Regions from separate parts of the Shewanella sp. Arc9-LZ genome, predicted to be linked through region 3. Evidence: predicted binding sites of a transcription regulator. Region 3 holds the regulator's gene; each other region holds the start of a gene.
What was found. The regulator FliA, encoded in region 3, starts transcription of late flagellar genes. The targets are predictions, from matches to a motif close to CTAAAGNTNNNNNNNNNNNNGCCGATA.
Positions count from the first base shown of each region.

Region 1: a site for FliA is predicted at 4,789-4,815, ahead of GUY17_RS17160 (DUF5610 domain-containing protein). Genes of this name have one in related genera too.
Region 2: a site for FliA is predicted at 4,210-4,236, ahead of GUY17_RS03160 (cytoplasmic protein). Genes of this name have one in related genera too.

Region 1 covers NZ_CP048031.1:4,001,636-4,008,993, forward strand. The annotation lists gene GUY17_RS17140 (iron ABC transporter permease) at 1-714, opposite strand, end outside; gene GUY17_RS17145 (Fe(3+) ABC transporter substrate-binding protein) at 817-1,824, opposite strand; one part of gene GUY17_RS17150 (IS3-like element ISShfr8 family transposase) at 2,031-2,857, opposite strand; one part of gene GUY17_RS17150 (IS3-like element ISShfr8 family transposase) at 2,857-3,118, opposite strand; gene GUY17_RS17155 (ferredoxin--NADP reductase) at 3,244-3,993, opposite strand; gene GUY17_RS17160 (DUF5610 domain-containing protein) at 4,136-4,753, opposite strand; gene GUY17_RS17165 (FMN-binding glutamate synthase family protein) at 4,960-6,447, shown strand; gene GUY17_RS17170 (hypothetical protein) at 6,597-6,788, shown strand; gene GUY17_RS17175 (hypothetical protein) at 6,994-7,242, opposite strand.
Region 2 covers NZ_CP048031.1:711,830-719,187, forward strand. The annotation lists gene GUY17_RS03140 (aromatic amino acid transport family protein) at 1-790, opposite strand, end outside; yybP-ykoY riboswitch at 1,049-1,159, shown strand; gene GUY17_RS03145 (TMEM165/GDT1 family protein) at 1,256-1,810, shown strand; gene mdtD (multidrug transporter subunit MdtD) at 1,822-3,231, shown strand; gene GUY17_RS03155 (STAS/SEC14 domain-containing protein) at 3,499-3,879, shown strand; gene GUY17_RS03160 (cytoplasmic protein) at 3,980-4,174, opposite strand; gene GUY17_RS03165 (MarR family winged helix-turn-helix transcriptional regulator) at 4,338-4,829, shown strand; gene rlmC (23S rRNA (uracil(747)-C(5))-methyltransferase RlmC) at 4,819-5,952, shown strand; gene chrA (chromate efflux transporter) at 6,145-7,296, shown strand.
Region 3 covers NZ_CP048031.1:1,523,049-1,530,406, reverse strand. The annotation lists gene GUY17_RS06610 (chemotaxis response regulator protein-glutamate methylesterase) at 1-119, opposite strand, end outside; gene GUY17_RS06605 (chemotaxis protein CheA) at 150-2,363, opposite strand; gene GUY17_RS06600 (protein phosphatase CheZ) at 2,379-3,116, opposite strand; gene cheY (chemotaxis response regulator CheY) at 3,130-3,513, opposite strand; gene GUY17_RS06590 (RNA polymerase sigma factor FliA) at 3,558-4,277, opposite strand; gene GUY17_RS06585 (MinD/ParA family protein) at 4,270-5,151, opposite strand; gene flhF (flagellar biosynthesis protein FlhF) at 5,156-6,541, opposite strand; gene flhA (flagellar biosynthesis protein FlhA) at 6,571-7,358, opposite strand, start outside.

The sequences.
Region 1 (7,358 bases), 2.4 Mb from region 3:
GGTTAAACTGCCATAGCCGAGCCACGTGTCGTAAACTGCTGTGGTTAATGTCGGTACAGCAAAATAACTCACGGTGGCAAAGTCTGCTGCGGTTTCCATTGCCACAAGTGCAACGCCGACAGCCAAAGCGGGTCTTGCCATTGGCAGCGCAAGACGCCAAAAACTGCGCCACGGACTACATCCCATAACACGCGATGCGTATAACAAACTGGAAGACTGCTCCATAAACGCAGTACGCGCTAATAAATAAATATAAGGAAACAATACTAACGATAATATTATCGCTGCTCCGCCAAGACTGCGTATCGCGGGAAAGTAATAGTCGTGGGGAGATTGCCAGTCAAACCAAGCCCTCAATACACGTTGCACCGGACCTGCATAATCAAGCATGTCGGTATAAACATAAGCCACAATGTAGGCTGGCATCGCTAACGGGAGAAGGAGTAGCCATTGAAAGTAACGGCGAAAGGGAAAGTCACAACGGGCAATTAACCAAGCAGCAGGAATCGCTAAAAGTAGGCTTCCGAGTCCAACCAACAACATGAGCAATAAACTATTGACTATGTATGTCGGTAGCACTGTATTGAATAAATGGCTAAATACAGCTTGATCAGGAAGAGTGGACTGCACAATTAAGGCAATCAGTGGCAAGATTAATATTGCCGTAATAAAATAACCAGCAAGCGACCAGCTTCTGGTTAAACCTAAAATCATAAATAATACCGAGTTAACTTAGCGCACCATCAATAAATCTATCAATCTATCAATCTATCAATCATATCGATAATGCGCTGATAATGTTTAAACAAGCTTCAATTAAAGATCAAATTTCACTTCATCAAGCAGTTTTACAGCGTCTTGATGATATTCAGCCAACTTATAGATAGGCAAACTATCGGCTTTAAAATCACCCCATGACGCCACTAATTCAGACGGTTCGACATCAGCCTTTACCGGATATTCCATATTAACTTCAGCATACATTTTCTGTGCAACGTTTGAAGTAAGAAATTCCATTAGCTTAATCGCATTATCTTTATGCGGTGAATGTTTGGCTAATGCCATACCTGATACGTTTACATGAGCACCACGGTTCTGTTGATTAGGAAAGTTAATTTCAACCGCTTCAGCCCAGCTTTTCTGATTTTTATCCATCAGCATGTTGCCGTAGTAGTAGCTGTTACCGATAGCAATGTCACACATGCCTTCTTTAACTGCTAATACTTGATCACGATCATTGCCTTGAGGCTTACGAGCTAAATTAGCTTTTACCCCTTCTAACCAGGTTTTCGTTTTCGCTTCACCGTCATGGGCAATCATCGACGCCACTAATGCGACGTTATAAGGGTGTTTACCGCTGCGGGTACAAATTTTACCTTTGTATTCTGCTGAAGCTAAGTCTTCGTAATCGATGTCAATTTTACCGCTACGCTCTTTTGAAGAATACAGATTACGAACACGCATCGTCAGCGCATACCAATTGTTCTGTTGTGACCGATATTGAGGGGGAATATTGCTATTAATCACCGCACTGTCGACGGGAGAAACAAGATCTTTTTCCACTAATTCCATTAAGCGAGAGAAGTCAGATGTTAACACCACGTCAGCGGGAGATAGGCGACCTTCACGCACCATACGTTCTGCAATGCCATCTTTAGCAAAAACAACCTTTACGTCGACACCACTTTGCTCGGTAAACTTTTCTAGAATAGGTTCAATCAGGAAAGCTTGGCGATAAGAATAAACCGTTAATGCATCTGCAGCACTCACAGAAGAAGCAACACAAGCCAAGCCTAATAATGCGACACTTTTTAGCAATTTCATTAATCAACGCTCCTTAACTGAATCAATATTCCGCCGCCACCGGCGCAATTGATAATGGTTATCAATTGCAACAGGGTAAGTGATCATATCAAAAGGAGCAAGTGCTGTTTCACATTCAGCGGTTAAAACGCCAAGGCTAAAACATCAAATTGTTATGCTGTAAGCCGGTAATCTCCCCATTTTTAGCTGAGATCAAAAGTAGAGACTTAGGCCACTAGTGCCAGTTTTTGCTTTGGTGGGACACCACCAATTGCTGTATTGGGTCTTTCATTGTTATAAAACCATAGCCATTGTGTCGCATGTTCCTGTACCTCGGCAATACTATTCCAAAGATATTGGCTCAGCCATTCGTATCGCACAGTCCGATTATAGCGTTCTACATAGGCATTCTGCTGTGGATTGCCAGGCTGAATAAATTTCAGTTCTACATTGTGTTTTTCAGCCCAGGCAGCCAGTACCGCACTTATATACTCTGGACCATTATCACTGCGTATCTGTTTTGGTTTTCCACGCCATTCGATGATTTGATCCAATGTTCTCACCACACGCTCCGCAGGTAAGGAGAAGTCGACTTCTATCGCCAAGCCTTCACGGTTGTAATCATCAATCACGTTCAATAACCTAATGCTGCGACCATCTTCCAGTTGGTCGTGCATAAAGTCCATGGACCAACATTCATTGATTGCCTCTGGCACCGCCAATGTGTCCGGTTTATCACGCTTCAAGCGTTTCCTCGGCTTAATTCGTAGATTTAGCTCCAATTCTCGGTAAATCCTATACACCCGCTTATGGTTCCATCGGTAGCGTTTCACGTTACGTAAAAAGTAATAACATAGCCCAAACCCCCAACACCGATGAGTTGATGTCAGTTGCTGTAACCAGTCGGCTATTGCAGCGTTTTCATCACTGAGTTTTGCCTGATAGCGATAACAGCTCTCACTGAGTCCAAACAAGGCACACGCAAATGCGATCGAAATGGCTTTATCTTGCACCGCCTTTTGCGCCAGCTCCCGCCGCCGCGACGGCTTTACCACTTTTTTTCGATGGCCTCTTTGAGTATTTCAGCTTTGAGTCGCTCTTCGGCATACATTTTTTTGAGTCGTGAATTCTCAGCCTCTAACTCCTTCAATCGCGCCATCATAGAAGCGTCCATGCCACCGAATTTGGCGCGCCATTTGTAGAAGGTCGCAGAGCTCATGCCATGCTCACGGCAAAGCCCCGGAACTGGGGTGCCAGCTTCAGCTTGTTTAAGGATTGCTAGGATTTGGCTGTCGCTAAATTTTGATGTTTTCATGCAGAATCTCCCTGCGTATATATTACGAGAAAATTCTACTTTTGAAATCTACTATTTTTAGGGGGGATTACCAGCCAATATGGCAAGCTTAAGCCACTATCATGGAATTATGATTGACCAAAACATTACCAGTATTTTTCGACCGTAATTTGTCCAGGCGCTCGTCGAAGATTTTTTACTAAGCCTTTTTCAACTAAAGCGGTTTGCGCATCATTTATCATTCCTGGGTTACCACAAATCATCACTTGAGAATGTTCCGCATTAATCCCTAAGCCTGCTTTCTGTTCAATTAATCCGCTGCTAATGCCATCAGGAATACGACATGATAAGCCTTCGGGATAATCTTCACGGGTCACAATGGGAATAAACACAAACTGCTGAGGATATTGACTAATAAACTGTTTAATCGTTTCTAAATAAGCTAAATCTTCACCAAGTCTTACACCATAAACTAGCACGACTTTTTCAAAGCGTTGCCAAGGCTCATCGGTTGCAAGCATAGAGATAAAAGGCCCCACTGCAGTGCCTGTTGATAACAGCCATAAGTGTTTACCTTGCAATGCCCCTTTAGGCACCTCATCTAAGGTCATAAAACCGGTCGCTTTGGGCGTGATTTGAATGGTATCACCTGGGCTTAATGCTTTTAGATCTGGAGATAACTGACCATCCTCTACCGCAACAGCCAGCACCTCGACATAATCAGTCCCAGGGGGATTTACAAGCGAATACGCACGCGCGACACGTTTATCATCACGCATTTGGCTGAGCTTAATAAACTGACCTGCGATAAAAGGTTCGACATCGGCTTTGATACGCAACGAGAATAATTTATCATTCCAATCAATGCGTTTTAGCACGGTACCGGTAATCCACATGACTTTGTTCCTTTTAGACTGGCGTATGTATTTACTATAATACCAATCTATACAGATATTTGCTTAATTAAAAGCCTCCCCGATTTATATCTATAGTGAATAATCACACGCGATTAACTCACTTAAAAGAACAGAGCTAAGTTTACGTAGTTGATGAATCTTGCTTAGCTGAATGGGCATCTAGGCGGTCTTGTTGAAACTGAGCAAGTTTTTGCTGTATGAGCTCATAGGTTTGATCGACTCCTGCTGCAATATCGCCTTCTAATACTTTGAGCCCAGATAAGATATCGCTAGCCTCTTTAAAACCTTGATCAATAGCATCACCAATTTTCACCATAAAACTGCTAACTTGCTCATCAAACCCCATGGATTTATTTTGTTGTTGATGTACCGAGAAGAAATTTGTCGCAAAGCTGACAATACGATCGGCTGTCGCTTCAGGAGAGTAATCCACTCCACTTTCAATACTTTTTTGGACTGAGTTCTCCCCCAGTGTTGGCGCAAGCTCTTCATTAATGGCTTCAATCGCGGCACGGTAAAGTAATGCCATAGACTTATCACCCGCAGCAATACTGACTTCTTCTTGCGCCGCTAAAATCGAATTATTCATCATTTGTCGACTTAGCTGATTGCTGGTTAACTTAGGCTCAACCGGGGAATTTTTCTCAGCTTGGTGGCTTGATGAAGTTTGCGATGTATTAACTGTTTTATTGTCACGCAGTGGACTGGCATTACTGCTATTTGATTGTTTAATTTCCATGATATTAGCTCGCATACAATGACCGATAGCTTAATTATCGACCCAAAAACTCATTTCTAAAGTCATAAATTAAAACAATTAAGAGAAATTTATTAATATCAATTTTACTAAAGAATAGCCTGTTGATTAACATCATCAATTTAACTTGCCCAAATGAACATCTGCTAATATGGTAATCAGATTGATAGCCAAATAGGAATAACAACATGCCGCAACAACATTGGTTCATGTGGGGAATAGATATTTTTTCTGGTCTTTTCTTAGTGTTATTTTGGTTATTACTGATCGCTGTAATTTACATGTTTATCGCTGATAAATTGCAAACCAAACAAGCCATTCGACACAACTACCCTGTTATCGGTCGATTTCGATATATATTTGAAAAACAAGGTGAGTTTTTTAGACAATACTTTTTTTCTCAAGATCGCGAAGAACTGCCGTTTAATCGAGCCGAACGCAGTTGGGTATATCGCGCAGCTAAAAATGTTGACAGGACAATTGCGTTTGGGTCGACACAAGTTCTGGATAAACCGGGTGCGGTAATGTTCATGAACTCAGCATTCCCTGTCAGTGATCATGACACTCACCAAACCATCGCGGTAATCATTGGTCCTGAATGTAAACACCCTTACACAACCGATAAAATTTGCCATATCTCGGCCATGAGCTTTGGTGCCTTGTCTCGCCCAGCCATTACAGCACTATCCCATGGTGCAGCAAAAGCAGGCTGTTGGCTCAATACTGGCGAAGGTGGGTTAAGTCCTTATCATCTAAAAGGACATTGTGATTTAGTGTTTCAGATAGGTACCGCTAAATATGGTGTGCGTAACGAGCATGGTCATTTAGACCCACAAAAACTGACCGATATTGCCGCTCATCCTGAAGTAAAAATGTTTGAAATTAAATTAAGCCAAGGTGCTAAGCCTGGCAAAGGTGGTATTTTACCGGCGATAAAAGTCACCGAAGAAATCGCAGCTATTCGCGGTATCCCAGCAGGACAAGACTCCATAAGCCCCAATGGCCACATTGAATTACATAATGTTGCTGACATTGTCGATATGATCAATCAAGTAAGAGATATCAGCGGTAAACCAACCGGTATTAAAGCGGTATTAGGTGACATGTCATGGGTTACTGAATTTCTAGATGAAATTGAACGTCGTGGTATTGAATATGCGCCAGACTTTTTTACCTTAGACAGTTCCGATGGTGGTACGGGCGCGGCACCACAAGCCTTAATGGATAATGTCGGCTTACCATTGCGCCAAAGTTTACCGTTACTGGTTGATTTACTTAATGAACGCGGCTTTAAACAACGTATTAAAGTGATTGCGACCGGTAAAATGATCATGCCGTCATACGTGGCATGGGCATTAGCCACCGGCGCCGACTTTATTGCTTCAGCTCGCGGAAATATGTTTGCCTTGGGCTGCATTCAATCGTTACAGTGCAACCGAGACACCTGCCCAACCGGTATAACCACTCACAATATACGATTGCAAAAAGGCTTGGATCCAAAAGATAAATCTGCACGCGTCGCAAACTACAATCATTTCTTACATTACGATTTAACCATGATCGCACATTCATGTGGTGTAACCGACCCAAGATACTTAACCCGTCATCATGCCCGAATAGTGCAATCAACGGGTGTAGCGGTCACTCTCGATAAACATTACCGACATATGCAATAAATTAAACCTCAACCCCAGTGAATAACTGGGGTGCGCTGAGCGGATTACTTTGCCGAAGTTAAGAATAGGTGTACAATATATTTTGATATCGATCACAGTAAGTAGTCTTAATGTGATTTTAAAGAGGCATCAATTCAGGGGATTTCGTGTTGAACATAAAAACGAATGCAGCAGATCTAAATGTCAAAAGCTTAAGTTTAAGCTGCAGAAACTGTAATCGGATGACAGAAATCGAAGGTGAATTTGTGTGTTTTGAACAAGGAAAAATCAAACGCTTAACTTTAGATCCTTCTCCAGCTGCACTCATAAAAATGGTCTGTATTGGTTGGCAGAAAAAGTAAGCTTTTGATCATTAGTAGCAGCACTCGTCACCATTGAATCAACTCACTATAATTCCTATCTTCTTCCAAGTATTTGATACCGTAAACCAGCCAAATACTAACGACTAAAGTCATTTGAACATGTCAAAATACATCCGTTGATATCACTTTATCTGCATAATGTGCAAATCAATGAACCAACATAAGTTGATTAACGCGATGTAAACTAAGAAAGCATGTCCTGCGGATCATCACTTTGTTTAATAATGTTTTTATCAAGGTCTTTGTTCATTGCTTTAGCTAAAGTGAGTCCTCGAGTCGTTACTCTCAAACCGGCACATAAGTCGTTATAAACTATTTTAATAGCATCATCAGACATGTTACGCGTTTTAAGCATTGCCATAATAGCAAACCAATCGGTTGTCACTTGATGTCGGGTGCCTTCTAGCGCCGCAATTAACGCAATATTATGCACAAGTCACCTCCATACACGAATTCGCACCTTTGATAAAATCCAATTGATTGAAAAATAAAGTTATCTGGAATAAATAACCCACAAGTTAGGCTATAGATTAACTGCGTTGATCACTG
Region 2 (7,358 bases), 810 kb from region 3:
CAACCAGTTTAGGCAGTGAACCACCAAAGCTATGAACTGTTTCGCCGCCTAAAGAACCTAGCGTTACGAGCAACCACAGGATGTAACAAACCAGTGGAATGGTCGATCCTATTAATAACACTTTTCTAAGTGATGCAGCATCACCTTCTAAGTAGCGCACAATGGTGGCAATACACACATGGAAACCAAATGAAGTGAATACCACTGGGATGGCTGCTAACCATAATTGTTGCAGGGCGGTGCCCGAAGCCACATCGGTTGAATAATTGTTTAATGCACTGATTAAATTAACGTCTGGTAATAGAAATGCCACCACAATGACCAGCAGCACCACCATAGAAGTAAATAAAATACGTGATACTTTATCAATCCATTTAACACCAATGGCAATCAAGCCACCAAAAATAACCGTAAACAGTATGACGGCGACTTGGTTGCTCATGTTAATGCCGATGGGTTGTAAACGGGTTTCTAATAGCGATGACCCTCCCATTAGATACACCATGGTTAAGGCGAATAATAAGCTAAGGAATGAGCCACCTTGAATGAGCTGGCCGACTTTGCCCAGTGTTTTACCGGTAATGGCATGGACGTTATCGCCGACACCACTATGAAGATTAATTTCTAACATCAGTAACGAGGTGTAAGCCGATAAACCCCAAATAACCACTAATAAGATTAATGCGGGGATCATCCCCAAAGCTGCTGTTGCTAATGGTAGCGCTAGCATGCCTCCGCCAATTGCCGTTCCCGCGACAATCGAAATAGAACCTAAAGTTTTAAAATTCACAGAAAACGTCCTGTTTAATTATTATTTTATTTGTGTCGGACATTAGCAGAAGGGTGACAGAGCAGGCAAGGATCTTTGACTGTTAAAGGCTAACAGCTATGTTTATAAACAATTACACAACAATAGACCAAACTTTTTTACACGTGATTATTGCAATAGCGTAGCATTACGGCGTTACGAGTAGGGTAAGGTTATTTATATGTCGAATTTACAATGTAAAATGAGTGCGTTGAATAAAATTATTTAATCGTTATAATGCGACTTGTTTTAGGGGAGTAGCTAATCTTGTCTTGCTGTTATGGCACACAAGATGTCTGTATCAACATAATTGGCCTCACGCCATGGTGCAGACAGTAACACACTGTTAATCAGTGATTTTACCAAGCGAGACCTAAGCACAGTAACTGCATCAAGGGGTATGCGGTGGCTCGTGCTTAGTTGTCATTTACCCCTAGGAATATCACATTGGAAGCTTTATTCGCCTCAACTCTTACTGTTGCCATCGCTGAAATAGGCGACAAAACTCAATTATTAGCCTTACTGCTCGCGGTGAGATTTAGCAATAAAACCGCTATAATCTCAGGCATTTTGCTTGCCACATTATTAAATCATTTTCTTGCTGCATGGTTAGGTCAATGGGCCATAGCGTGGATTGATCCACAATGGGCGACCTATCTGGTGGCCGGGTCATTTTTTGCTATTGCACTATGGGTGCTGATACCCGATAAAATGGATGATGATGATAATCGCTTCTATAAACTCGGTGCTTTTACTGCGACGTTTATTTTGTTTTTTATTGCTGAAATAGGGGATAAAACTCAAATTGCGACAGTAGTCTTAGCGGCAAAATACCAAGCACTGACATGGGTTGTCATCGGCACGACATTGGGAATGTTAATTGCTAATGTCCCAGTTGTGTTGGCTGGGCATTTTAGTGCTAACAAATTGCCCATGAAACTGATTCATCGCGGTTGTGCTGTGTTGTTTGCGCTACTTGGGGTCGCTACACTGCTGTGGTAAAAGGAGGTTCCATGTCCGATAACCAAGTTCTTGATGCAGATACTGCCCGCGGGCTGCCCTGGGTTGTTGCCATTGCTTTTTTCATGCAGTCACTCGATGGAACGATCCTTAATACTGCATTACCCGCTATGGCCAGTGATTTAAATGAAGACCCGCTGCGTATGCAAGGCGTGATTATCGCTTACATGCTCACCGTAGCATTGCTGATCCCTGCTTCTGGCTGGATCGCTGATCGCTTTGGCACCAAAAAAATCTTCTTTGGTGCGATCTTATTGTTCAGCTTTGGATCATTGCTTTGTGCATTGTCCAATTCATTAGACATGCTGATTGGTGCTCGGGTGGTACAAGGGTTAGGTGGTGCTTTAATGTTGCCAGTCGGCCGACTTGTAGTGCTGCGGGCATATCCACGTTCGGAATTGGTACGGATTATGGGCTTTATCACCATCCCCGGTTTACTGGGGCCACTGCTTGGTCCAACGATGGGCGGTTGGATGGTGCAATACTTGACATGGCATTGGATCTTTTTAATCAATCTGCCTGTCGGTGTAGTCGGTTGTTATGCGGTGTGGAAGTTCATTCCAGATCTGCGTGGTAAGGAAAAATCACGTTTCGATAGCTTCGGATTTTTGTTGTTTGGGGCTGCGATGTTATTGATCACCATCGCTATGGAAGGACTCGGCGAACTGCACTTGCCACACTTACGGGTGATGTTGCTGTTATTTGGTGGTATGGCGTGTTTGATAGCATATTGGCTGCGGGCTGGTCGTATTAGTAATCCACTGTTTTCGCCATCGCTATTCAACACCAAAACATTTGCTATTGGTCTTTTTGGTAATCTGTTTGCGCGTTTGGGCAGTGGTGCATTGCCATTCTTGGTGCCGTTGTTGCTGCAAGTTGCACTGGGTTATTCACCATCTCAGGCTGGAATGAGTATGCTGCCGCTGGCCGCTGCAGCAATAATGGCCAAATCAGTGGCTCGACCGATTATCGAACGCTTAGGTTATCGAGTAGTGCTTACCGCGAATACTTTGGCGCTTGGCGTTATGCTGGCGACCATGGGCTTGGTTAGCGAACAAACTCCTTACTGGTTGCTATTAGCTCTGTTGGCGATTCTTGGCGCGATTAACTCGTTACAATTTACGGCCATGAATGCCGTGACCTTAATAGATCTTGATGATGTTAATGCCAGTAGCGGTAACAGTCTATTGTCGGTAGTAGGTCAATTATCATTAAGTTTAGGGGTTGCGTGTGCAGGTGCTTTGCTCGGTGGCTTCAGTACCGATGTCGGCAGCGGTACAGCGGGAACGGTACTTGGCGCTTTCCAACTGACGTTCGTTACCGTTGGTCTTATGACAATGTTAGCCGCAGTGATATTTTCGCAATTATCTAAAGACGATGGCCGTCGGATAACCCATTCATAACAGTGCATCATTTCGCCGATTTCGGATAAAAAAAGTATTTTGCGATTATTTATAACGCGGTATTTTTTACCAAAATGATGCTCTGAATATGATGCAGATAAACCTCAATTTTAATTTCCCATTAGTTTTTTGTGCAATCCTGCACACACTTCATTGTATGATTGGTTAAAATATAAGCATGCATAAGCTTTATGGATAGCCGTGTGCATGTAAATGTGTAAGCGGATGGTAAACGGATAGTAAGCTGATAGTTAAAGGAGTCACGATATGGATATGAAGAAACATGGTTTATCGATAGGCATAAACCGAATTGAAAATGTGTTTTTTGTGACATTAAAAGCCATTGGCACATTAACCCACGAAGACTATCTCGTCATTACCCCTATGCTAGAGGGGGCATTAAGCCAAGTTGATCAACCTAAAGTGAGTTTATTTCTCGATGCTACCGAGCTCGACGGCTGGGATTTACGCGCCGCGTGGGATGATTTAAAGCTGGGGTTAAAGCACAAATCTGAGTTTGAAAGAGTGGCCATTTGGGGCAATAGAGATTGGCAAGAATGGGCGGCCAAAGTCGGTAGTTGGTTTATTGCAGGCGAGATAAAATATTTCGACGATGAAGATGATGCGTTGAAATGGCTTCGATACTAATACGATGTTCAAGGTATGTTTATCTCGAATGATGCCTAGATCTTTACCGTTGTGATGGCATGATTAACCCTAGGAACAGATTCTCTAGGGCTATAAGCATTTACGCCGTGGTATTAACATTGTGACCACTGTTGCCAACGGGCTGCGGCGCAGGTGGTTGTGCTGCTTCAATGAGCTGCAATGCCATTTGACCTTCAATCTTTTGCTGTTCTTTAGCCATTACGGCCACTTTTAAGCTGCTGCCAGAATCAATCGTTGTTGGCATTGAAGACGGTGAATTAACACTAATTGACATGGTTAACCTTAATATAAAGTCGGATGGTAATAGTATATCGGCTGAAAATCGAAGTGCTTGACACATTTTTGCTAAAAAGCATTCGTTGAGCTTTTTTTGATTATAGGTTGCGCACAACCAATGTTATAATTAACTCATATTATTGGTTAGTGGAGTGAAGCCTATGTCTAGTAAAGCGCTTACTGAGTCTCAATTACCTTCAGCGCAAAACCCGCTAGCACTTGAAAATCAAGTGTGTTTTTCATTGTATAGTGCGACTAATGCGATGATCCGCGCATATCGACCATTATTAGATGAGTTATCGCTGACTTATCCTCAGTATTTAGTGATGATGGTACTTTGGAAAGAGCCGGGGATTAGTGTTAAAACCTTAGGTGAAAAATTACATCTAGATTCTGGAACGTTAACGCCCTTGCTAAAGCGTTTAGAAGGCAAGGGCTTAGTGAGCCGTGGTCGCAGTGAGTTAGATGAACGCGTGCGAGTGTTACATGTTACTGAGCAAGGCCAGCAATTACATCAGCAAGCGTTGAGTATTCCTGAACAGATGCGTTGTAAAGTAGGTGGCACTATTGAAAACTTACAACAATTAAAGCAACTGTGTGATCAAGCATTTACCATGTTAAATTCCGGAGAGGCGAGCAGCTGTGAAATGTGATTATTTTGAGCGTGGCGATTGTCTGTCATGCCGCAATATTCAACTACCTATGGTTGAGCAAGTGAGTGTAAAGCAACAACAATTAACCGATTTGTTTCGCGGTATCTCAGTTAAACAATGGTTAGCGCCAATATTAAGCGCAGAATCAGGTTTTCGTAATAAAGCCAAAATGGTCGTTTTAGGTGCAGCTCACAAACCTATTTTAGGTTTGGTTAATCCTAAAGGGGATCCGGTCAGTTTATGTGACTGCTCGTTATACCCTAAAGATATGCAATTATTGCTACACCGTTTAGAGCGATTTGTGCAGCAAGCTGGTATACCGCCTTATCGGGTCGATAAAAGCAAAGGCGAGCTAAAATTTATTTTACTGACTCGCAGCCAAAGTAGTGGCCAGTTTATGCTGCGTTTTGTATTACGTAGTGACCAAGCCATCGTGAGAATTGAACGAGAATTACCCCAATTATTACAAGAGTTTCCCGAAATCACCTTAGTCTCGGCCAATATTCAGCCAATCCACATGGCTATTCTAGAAGGCGAAAGGGAAATATTTTTAACGGAAACAACACGATTAGAAGAACAACTTAATAATGTACCGTTGTTCATACGGCCAAAAAGCTTTTTTCAAACTAATCCGGAGGTTGCCGCCCAGTTGTATCAAATAGCGAGGGAGTGGGTTACTGAATTCAAACCGAACTATATTTGGGACTTATTTTGTGGTGTCGGTGGATTTGGGCTTCATTGCGCTAACAGCAATACCCGTTTAACTGGAATTGAGATCGAATCTGAAGCAATAGAATGTGCCATCTTGTCAGCAACCAAACTAGGGCTTACACAAGTGGATTTTAGTGCACTCGATTCAACTCATTTTGCTAAAGGACAATCTGCTCAAGATAAACCGGATCTTATTATTGTCAATCCACCTAGGCGTGGATTAGGCAAATCATTATGCGATTTATTGAGTGAGTTTGCGCCTAAAGCAATCGTGTACTCTAGTTGTAATCCACACACCTTAATGAGCGATTTAGAGTGCATTACGGGTTATCAAATCACCAAAGTTCAAATGTTTGATATGTTTCCTCATACCGATCATTTTGAAGTACTGGTTATGCTAGAACAGCTGTAATAGTCTTTGCTATCAATTAAGGTGTTTTATAATCGAAATTAAGTACTCGTTTGGTGTCGCTAAATTATAGGTTATATCGAACAAAGGTAGCTGTTAGGTTGTGGTATATGTTGTCATCATAAAAATGTCATCATAAAAATGTCATCTCAATGTCATAACATTGTTTATTAACATAAAAAAGGTACTAGGACGATGTGGCAAATTTTCAGTCGCTTTTTAGCGTTAGGGTTAATCAGTTTCGGTGGCCCAGCGGCTCACATAGGCTATTTTAGAAAAGCATTTGTTGACGACTTACAATGGCTAGACGGTAAACAATATTCAAGTTTTATCGCCCTGAGTCAGTTTATGCCTGGGCCAGGCTCAAGCCAGATAGGGTTTGCAATTGGGTATCATCGAGGTGGTTTATTGGGCGGATTAGCCGCCTTTTTAGGTTTTACCTTGCCGTCTTTTTTACTGATGTTTTTATTTGCTGTGACCAGTGCTCAATGGTTGGAGATAACGGCCGTAGAGGGGGCTATTCATGGCTTAAAGCTACTGGCAGTAGTGGTCGTAGCGGATGCGACTTTGTCAATGTTCAATCAATTCTGTCAACGAAAAACCGCTAAAATACTCATGGCTGCCACCGCCGTTGCTGTCATATTAATGCCTTCATTATTAATGCAAATTGGCGTACTAGTTGTGGCCGCTATTGTTGGAGTCATGTTGATGACTCGGGGTGAGCGTATTACGCCAGACACACCTGCTATCGAGCTTAATTATGCTTGGTTAGCGTTATTTATTATAGGCATCGCAGCATCTTTATATTTGATCAATCAACCTGACAGTCTTGGACAGATTTTTGCGCAATTCTTCCAAGTGGGCAGTTTAGTATTTGGCGGTGGGCATGTGGTATTACCCTTGCTTGAAACCAGTGTCGGTGAATACATTACCCCTGATCGATTTTTAACTGGCTATGCACTTGCGCAAGCCATTCCTGGCCCTATGTTTACCTTAGCAACCTTTTTAGGGGCAGATTTATGGTTAGAATCTCCTATTTTGGGCGCGTTAGTGGCGACGTTAGCTATTTTCCTTCCAGGTTTTTTATTGATGCTGGTGGGCTTAAAAAGTTGGCATTCTATTAGCCAGCATCCTGCCATAGCCGGTGCGTTAGCGGGGGTAAATGCAGCCGTTGTTGGTTTATTGCTTTCGGCGCTATATCAACCTGTGTTTACTAGTGCGGTGATCATGCCGCTAGACATGGCATTAGTGATCATTGGTTTTAGTGTATTAAAAGTCTTTAAGCCCGGTCTTGTATGGTTGGTAATAGGATTTGCAGCAATGGGCAGTGGATTGACAATGTTGTAAAACGGTTATTATATTGGATGATTTTGCGATAGGTCTCACTTTATTGAGTTGTAATAGTTTGT
Region 3 (7,358 bases):
GCTTCTTTGCCATTAACAGCAACGGCAACGACTTCGAGATCAGGATCTTGATTGACAATCTCACTGACTCGACGTCGAAAAAAGCTAGAATCATCTACAACTAGTACTTTTATGGCCATTTAATTCCTTAAATAATGGAACTTTTATTCTTATTTTATTTTTTTGCTTTTAGCGTAATGTTTTAGCAGTCCTGGCACATCTAAAATCAGTGCAATACCACCATCGGATGTAATTGTCGCACCCGCCATACCTGGAGTACCTTGTAACATACTGCCAAGCGGTTTAATTACCACTTCTTCTTGTCCAATCAATGCATCTACAACAAAACCAATTTGCATAGTGCCAAGCTGAACAATAACCACATGACCATGCTTCTTATCACCATGTTTAAATGTTGATTTTTTACTGTGCAGCCAATGTTCTAGGTAAAATAATGGCACGGCCTTATTACGGAAAATCACCGTCAATTGACCATCGACTATATTGGTTTTTGTTAAATCTAAATTAAAGATTTCATTCACACTTGATAATGGTAGTGCAAAAACTTGATTAGACACATCAACCATCAATGTCGGCATAATAGCCAAGGTTAATGGCACTTTAATTTCGAGAACAGTACCCTTACCTTTCATTGAGTCAATATAAACAGTACCGTTAAGTTGGTTGATGCGGGTTTTCACCACATCCATGCCCACTCCACGGCCTGAAATATCTGAAATTTCAACTTTGGTTGAAAACCCTGGGGCAAAAATCAAATTGTAAGCTTCGTTATCGGTCATTCTCGAGGCGGTATCTTCATCAAGCACACCACGACTTATCGCAATTTGTTTTAGCTTCTCAGGGTCCATTCCCGCGCCATCATCCTCAATTTTAAGCAGGATGTGGTCACCTTCTTGGCTAGCCGATAAGGTAATGGTACCGGTTCGAGATTTACCGCTAGCTTCACGAGTTATCGGCATTTCGATACCGTGATCGACTGAGTTTCGAACCAAATGGACTAAAGGATCGGCTAACGCTTCGACTAAGTTTTTGTCAAGATCGGTTTCTTCACCAATCATGATTAAATCAATTTCTTTATTTAAGGTACGTGCTAAATCACGAACAACACGCGGGAAGCGACCAAAAACTTTCTTAATCGGTTGCATGCGGGTTTTCATCACCGCACCTTGTAAATCAGCCGTAACCAAATCCAGGTTTGCTAGCGCTTTGGACATCTCCTCGTCTTCACGATTAATGCCTAAACTAACCAATCGGTTACGCACTAACACTAACTCACCAACCATATTCATGATTTGATCTAAACGAGCAGTATCAACACGAACCGTTGTTTCACCTTGTGGGACAGACGCCGCTTTAGCAGGTGTTTTGTCTTTTACAGGTTCAACCTTTGGAGCAACTACAGGGACTGATGTCGCTACTGGTTTAACAACAGGAGCTGGGCTAACTTTTGCTGCTTGCGGAGGGGCAACGGCTTTAGTAGGTTGAGCTGGAGGAGGCGTTTGCGATTTAGCAACTGGCGCAGTACCTTTTCCGTGTAATTCATCTAAAAGACGCTCAAATTCATCGTCAGTTATTTCATCAGAATCAACAAGGGGTTCAACAATAGGCGTTGCAGCAGGCTTAGTTGGAGCTGCAGGTTTGGTTTTAGCTTCAAATGAACCTGAGCCATGTAACTCATCTAATAATGCTTCAAACTCATCATCAGTGATTTCATCGCTACTACTTGCGGCAGGCTTTGAATCAATATTGTCTTTTTTTACTTCAGAAGGTTTAGCTGCAACAGGACTTTTACCCGGACCATGTAAGGCATCAAGCAACGCCTCAAATTCTGACTCATCAATGTCATCAATACTGCCAGTGTCAGATACTTCCGCTGAGGGAATGCTAATATCTTCGACATATTCAGGATCACTGAATTCAACAATATTTTCAATTGGTTCTGGCTCATCTGCCGACATTTCTGAAGGTAATGGCGCTCCTGAACTTAATAATTTGAGTTTAGCAAGTAATGCAGAATCAGCAGGGTCTTGTGATTCTCCCTGTTGAGTTTGAGCAAACATGGAATTAATCGCGTCGACCGCTTGCAAAATAATATCCATTAATTCTGCATTTACGCCACGTTTACCGGTGCGTAATAAATCGAACGTGTTTTCAGCTTCATGACACACGTCAACCATCGGTTTTAGACTTAAAAAACCAGCCCCACCTTTAACAGTATGGAATCCACGGAAAATAGCATTGAGTAAATCACTGTCATCAGGATTATTTTCAAGAGCAACTAGCTGCTCCTGTAGAAGCTCTAAAATCTCGCCAGCTTCAATTAAAAAGTCCTGGAGTATCTCTTCATCAACATCAAAAGACATTAAATTGACTCCTAATTAGAAACCCAGACTTGATAGCAGATCGTCTACTTCATCTTGACCTGTCACCACATCTTCACGCAGTTCAGCATGCATGATGGGACCTTCTGCTTCTATTTTATTTTCGTTTATAGTTGGCAATGATTCGGTAGTATGATCTCCGAATACCGTTAGCATTGAGACCAGATTACTTTCTACTTCACGAACTAAATCAATCACTCGACGGATCATTTGCCCCGTCAAATCTTGGAAGTCTTGCGCCATCAAAATTTCATTTAATAACTCGCGAAGACGATTAGAATCATTTTCACTATGTAACATAAACTGCTGAACATCATGACAAAGTGACTTAAACTCACCCATTTCTATGTCACGACGCATCAATTTATCCCACATTGGCGTCACTGATTGTATATTGCTAATGATGGTATCGGCCAAAGGTAGACATTCTTCAACTGCATCCATGGTTTTATTTGCAGCTTGTTCTGTCATGTCGATAACATAGTTCAATCTTTCTTTAGCATCTGGTATTTCGGTATTGGCTAATTCAGATAAACGGTTATCAACTTGAAAATCTTTTAGTGCACTATGGAGTTGTCGAGTTAGCTTACCGACTTCTTCAAAAAGCTCACGCTGCAATGGCGTTGCAAGCTCTCTGATCATTTCATCGGCTTTATCTTGTTGACCCAAGGTAAGCAATTCAACAAGTTCTTGGGCCTGTTCGAGAGTGATTAACCCCGATATTGATGCCTGCATGACTTATCCTTGCTTATGCGAGTCGTTCAAAGATTTTGTCTAACTTTTCTTTTAACGTAGCTGCGGTAAAAGGTTTTACGACATAACCATTTACACCGGCTTGCGCTGCAGCAATAATCTGTTCACGCTTAGCTTCTGCAGTTACCATTAGCACAGGTAAATGCTTTAACGAATCATCTGCACGGATTGCTCTAAGTAAATCAATACCTTGCATTCCAGGCATATTCCAGTCTGTTACCACAAAATCAAAATCGCCTTTTTGTAACATAGGTAGGGCTGTTGAGCCATCATCTGCTTCTTGGGTATTATTAAATCCCAAATCTCGCAACAAGTTCTTAATGATACGCCTCATTGTTGAAAAATCGTCAACAATAAGAATCTTCATATTCTTGTCCAAGGTTTCCTCCGGTGAGCTGACACTCGTTTGCTCTAGATAAGTTATTATTCTTGTGTCCAATGCTTGAGTTTCGCTTTTAATCTGAGCATTGCCTGACTTAATATCTGGCTTACTCGCGATTCGCTAACTTCAAGGATGGCACCGATTTCTTTTAAATTTAATGCTTCGTCGTAATACAACGACAACACTAATGCATCTCTTTCTGGCAATGTCTTAATTGCTTCAACCAATGCAGATTGGAATTGAATTTCAGCAAGCGAGTCAAAGGTTTCATCTGGCGTTTCGTTGTCTGTGATTAACACATCTTGCGACACGCCAAGGTCTTCTATGCCTATGATTTTACCAACAGAAACATCATTTAAGATATGATGGTATTCATCGAGAGACATATCAAGTTTTTCAGCAATTTCTGTATCATTGGCATCTCTTCCAAGCAGTTGCCCCAATTCATCAATTGCATGTGCTACTAGACGATTATTACGATGAACTGAGCGCGGAACCCAGTCACCACGTCGAATTTCATCTATCATTGCACCACGAATTCTGATGCCTGCAAAGGTTTCAAACTTAGCCCCTTTACTGTTATCAAATTTAGATGAGGCCTCAAGTAACCCCATCATCCCAGCTTGTAATAAATCATCAAGTTGCACCGATGCTGGTAATCTTGCCAGCATATGATGAGCAATTCTTTTTACCAACGGTGCATACTGTTCAACAATAGACGTTTTGTTATCGAACTGAGTATACGCGGCGGCTTTATTCACTCGTTCTTCCTTCTTGTATCGGCTTACGTTGTACAAGACGTTCAACAAAAAACTCTAAATGACCACCTGGCTGTTGTGGAACTGGCCAAGTCATAATTTTATTGGCTAATCCATGATAAGCAATAGCTGAAGGCGACTTAGGATACGCTTCAACAACTAACTTTTGCTTACGAACAGCTTTACGTAAATTTTCATCGAATGGTATTGTTGCCACTAATTCTAAAGCAACATCTAAAAATCTATCCGTCACTTTACTGAGTTTAGCAAATAATTCCATACCTTCTCGTAAACTACGTACCATATTTGCCACAATTTTGAAGTGGAACACACCATGTTCACGACTTAAAATTTTAATCAGCGCATAAGCATCAGTAATTGATGTTGGTTCGTCGCAAACGACTATCAATACATCCTGTGATGCACGAGAAAAACTCAGCACCATGTCTGATATACCAGCAGCAGTATCCACAATTAAAATATCGAATTGAGTTCGCATTTCACTAAATGCACGGATAAGTCCAGCATGTTGTGCTGGCGACAACTCAACCATCGCTTGAGAACCCGATGTGGCAGGAACAATACCAATACCTTTAGGTCCACGAACAATGATGTCATCTAATTCGGCATCTCCGGACAAAACATGAGATAAATTTTTCTCAGCACGTATCCCAAGCATGACATCGACGTTGGCTAAACCTAAATCGGCATCAAGCACTAATACGCGTTTGCCTTTTTCAGCTAGTGCTACCGCAGTATTAATTGACACACTGGTTTTACCCACTCCGCCTTTACCACCGGATACGGCAATTACTTTAACTTTATCGTTATTTGGTTGATTCATCATACGTAAACCACTTGCTTGATCCCGAGTCATATCTTTACTCAAATGCATAGGCTGTGTCATTAGACCACACTGTGTCTTGTGACGATTGTTGTTCTGTTTCATTTAACGCCGCGAGAGCCTTTTTAGCCAACTCTAACGTATCTGCTACTTTCATGTCCTCAGGAACACGTTGACCGTCAGTAACATAGCTTAATGGTAACTCATTTTGAATCAATACGCTCAATGCACCTGCAATTGATATCGATTCATCTAACTTTGTTAAAATCGCACCCGCTAATGGAATTCGTTTAAAATGTTCTACAGCATCTTGTAACACACGACGTTGACCAGTCGCAGATAAGACTAAGTAGCTCCGAATTGGGATTCTACTATTTGCTGTTAAATTATCCAGTTGCTGATATAAGCGCATATCTCGCTGTCCCATACCTGCGGTATCAATTAATACTAACTTACGATTTCTAAATTGATATAGAATTTGTTCTAATTCGGTTAAATCATGTGCTTGCTTAACCGGACAGCCCATTATTTTGCCATAAGTCGCTAATTGCTCATAGGCACCAATACGATAATGGTCGGTGGTAATTAATGCTACCTGCTCTGGGCCATGATGGGCTGCAAAGCGAGCGGCTATTTTAGCTAAAGAAGTTGTCTTACCTACACCGGTTGGACCAACAAACGCCACAACACCACCACGTTTAACTATATCGTCGCCTTGATTGTCGAGTAAATTGGCTAAACTTTGTGGTAATGCTCTCACTAAATCGGCTGGGGTGTAGTGTTGACTTAGCCCCGCTAGTTTAGCAGCAACGGCTGGAGAAAACTCTGCTGCAATCAATTTACTTTCTAGCATTGCGCCAACAGGATCGGTACGCTTTTTTTGATCTTTCATCAACGATGAAACTTGATGGGTCAATAAGTTACGCAATGAAGCCATTTCTTCGCGCAGAGCATCCATATCAGCAGATTGATTTTTATTGGTTTTTTTAGCTTGCTCTGGTGCCGCTTGCGATTGAAAAGTTGATGCTGGTTTAGCAGACTTTGCCCCTTGTAATTGGCGGGCCCATTCTGGTAAATCCGGTTCATCTTGGCTGACAGACATTTGTTGTGTCATGCGATTATGTTGTTTTTGAAGTAAGGCTTGTAAAGAGTCGGCCTCAGGAGGTGGGTTCACCTTTGATTGAGCTTTCATCACAGGCTTAGCGCCTAATGACACCCTATCGTCACTAACATCCATAAAACCGGTAGTCGGCGCTTGTGATGCGATGGCGGCTTTAGGTTCATCATAATCTACAGCAGCGACAATTTCGATTCCGCCAGTGACTTTTTTATTTGACATAATGACAGCGTCAGAACCTAAGGTTTCTTTTACTTGAGCCAATGCAGCGCGCATATCTTTGGCAAAAAATCGTTTAATTTTCACTTATGCACCTCTATAAACAGACGTTATCACTATTGGCCTACTGCAGAAACAATTCTAATTTGTTTCTCGTCCGGGATTTCCTGATATGAAATCACTCGTAAATTTGGAATAGTGTATTTAACAAATCTTGACAGCGTTGACCTAAGCATACCCGATGTCAATAAAATGGCTGGTTGTCCTACCATTTCTTGCTTCTGTGCAGCGTCTAATAATGACTGCTGCATACGCTCTGCAAGACCAGGTTCAATATTAGGTCCTTCACCGCCAGTCGCCTGCATAGACTTATGCAACATCTGTTCCAACTCTGGCGCCAATGTTATGACAGGGATTTCGAGTTCTGGTCCAGAGATTTCTTGTACGATCATACGTTTTAACGCTATACGCACTGCTGCCGTTAATACTTCAGTGTCATTGCTCTTAGTACCGTACTCTAATAGTGTCTGCACTATGGTGCGTAAATCTCGTACCGATACCCCTTCGTTAAGTAAGTTCTGCATCACTTTAACAACTGATCCCAGAGGCATGACATCTGGTACAAAACCATCCACTAATTTAGGAGAGTTCTTAGCAAGCATATCCATTAACTGCTGGACTTCTTCGTAACCTAATAACTTAGCAGCATTATTACTCAGTAACTGGCTTATGTGAGTCGCTACAACCGTTGCAGTATCAACGACGGTATAACCTAAAGTTTGTGCATGTTCACGTTGCTCTGGCGCTATCCAAACTGCCTCTAAACCAAAAGCTGGGTCGCGAGTTTCAATACCGTCTAGTTTACCGTAAACTTGGCCAGGATTAATGGCTAATTCACAATCAT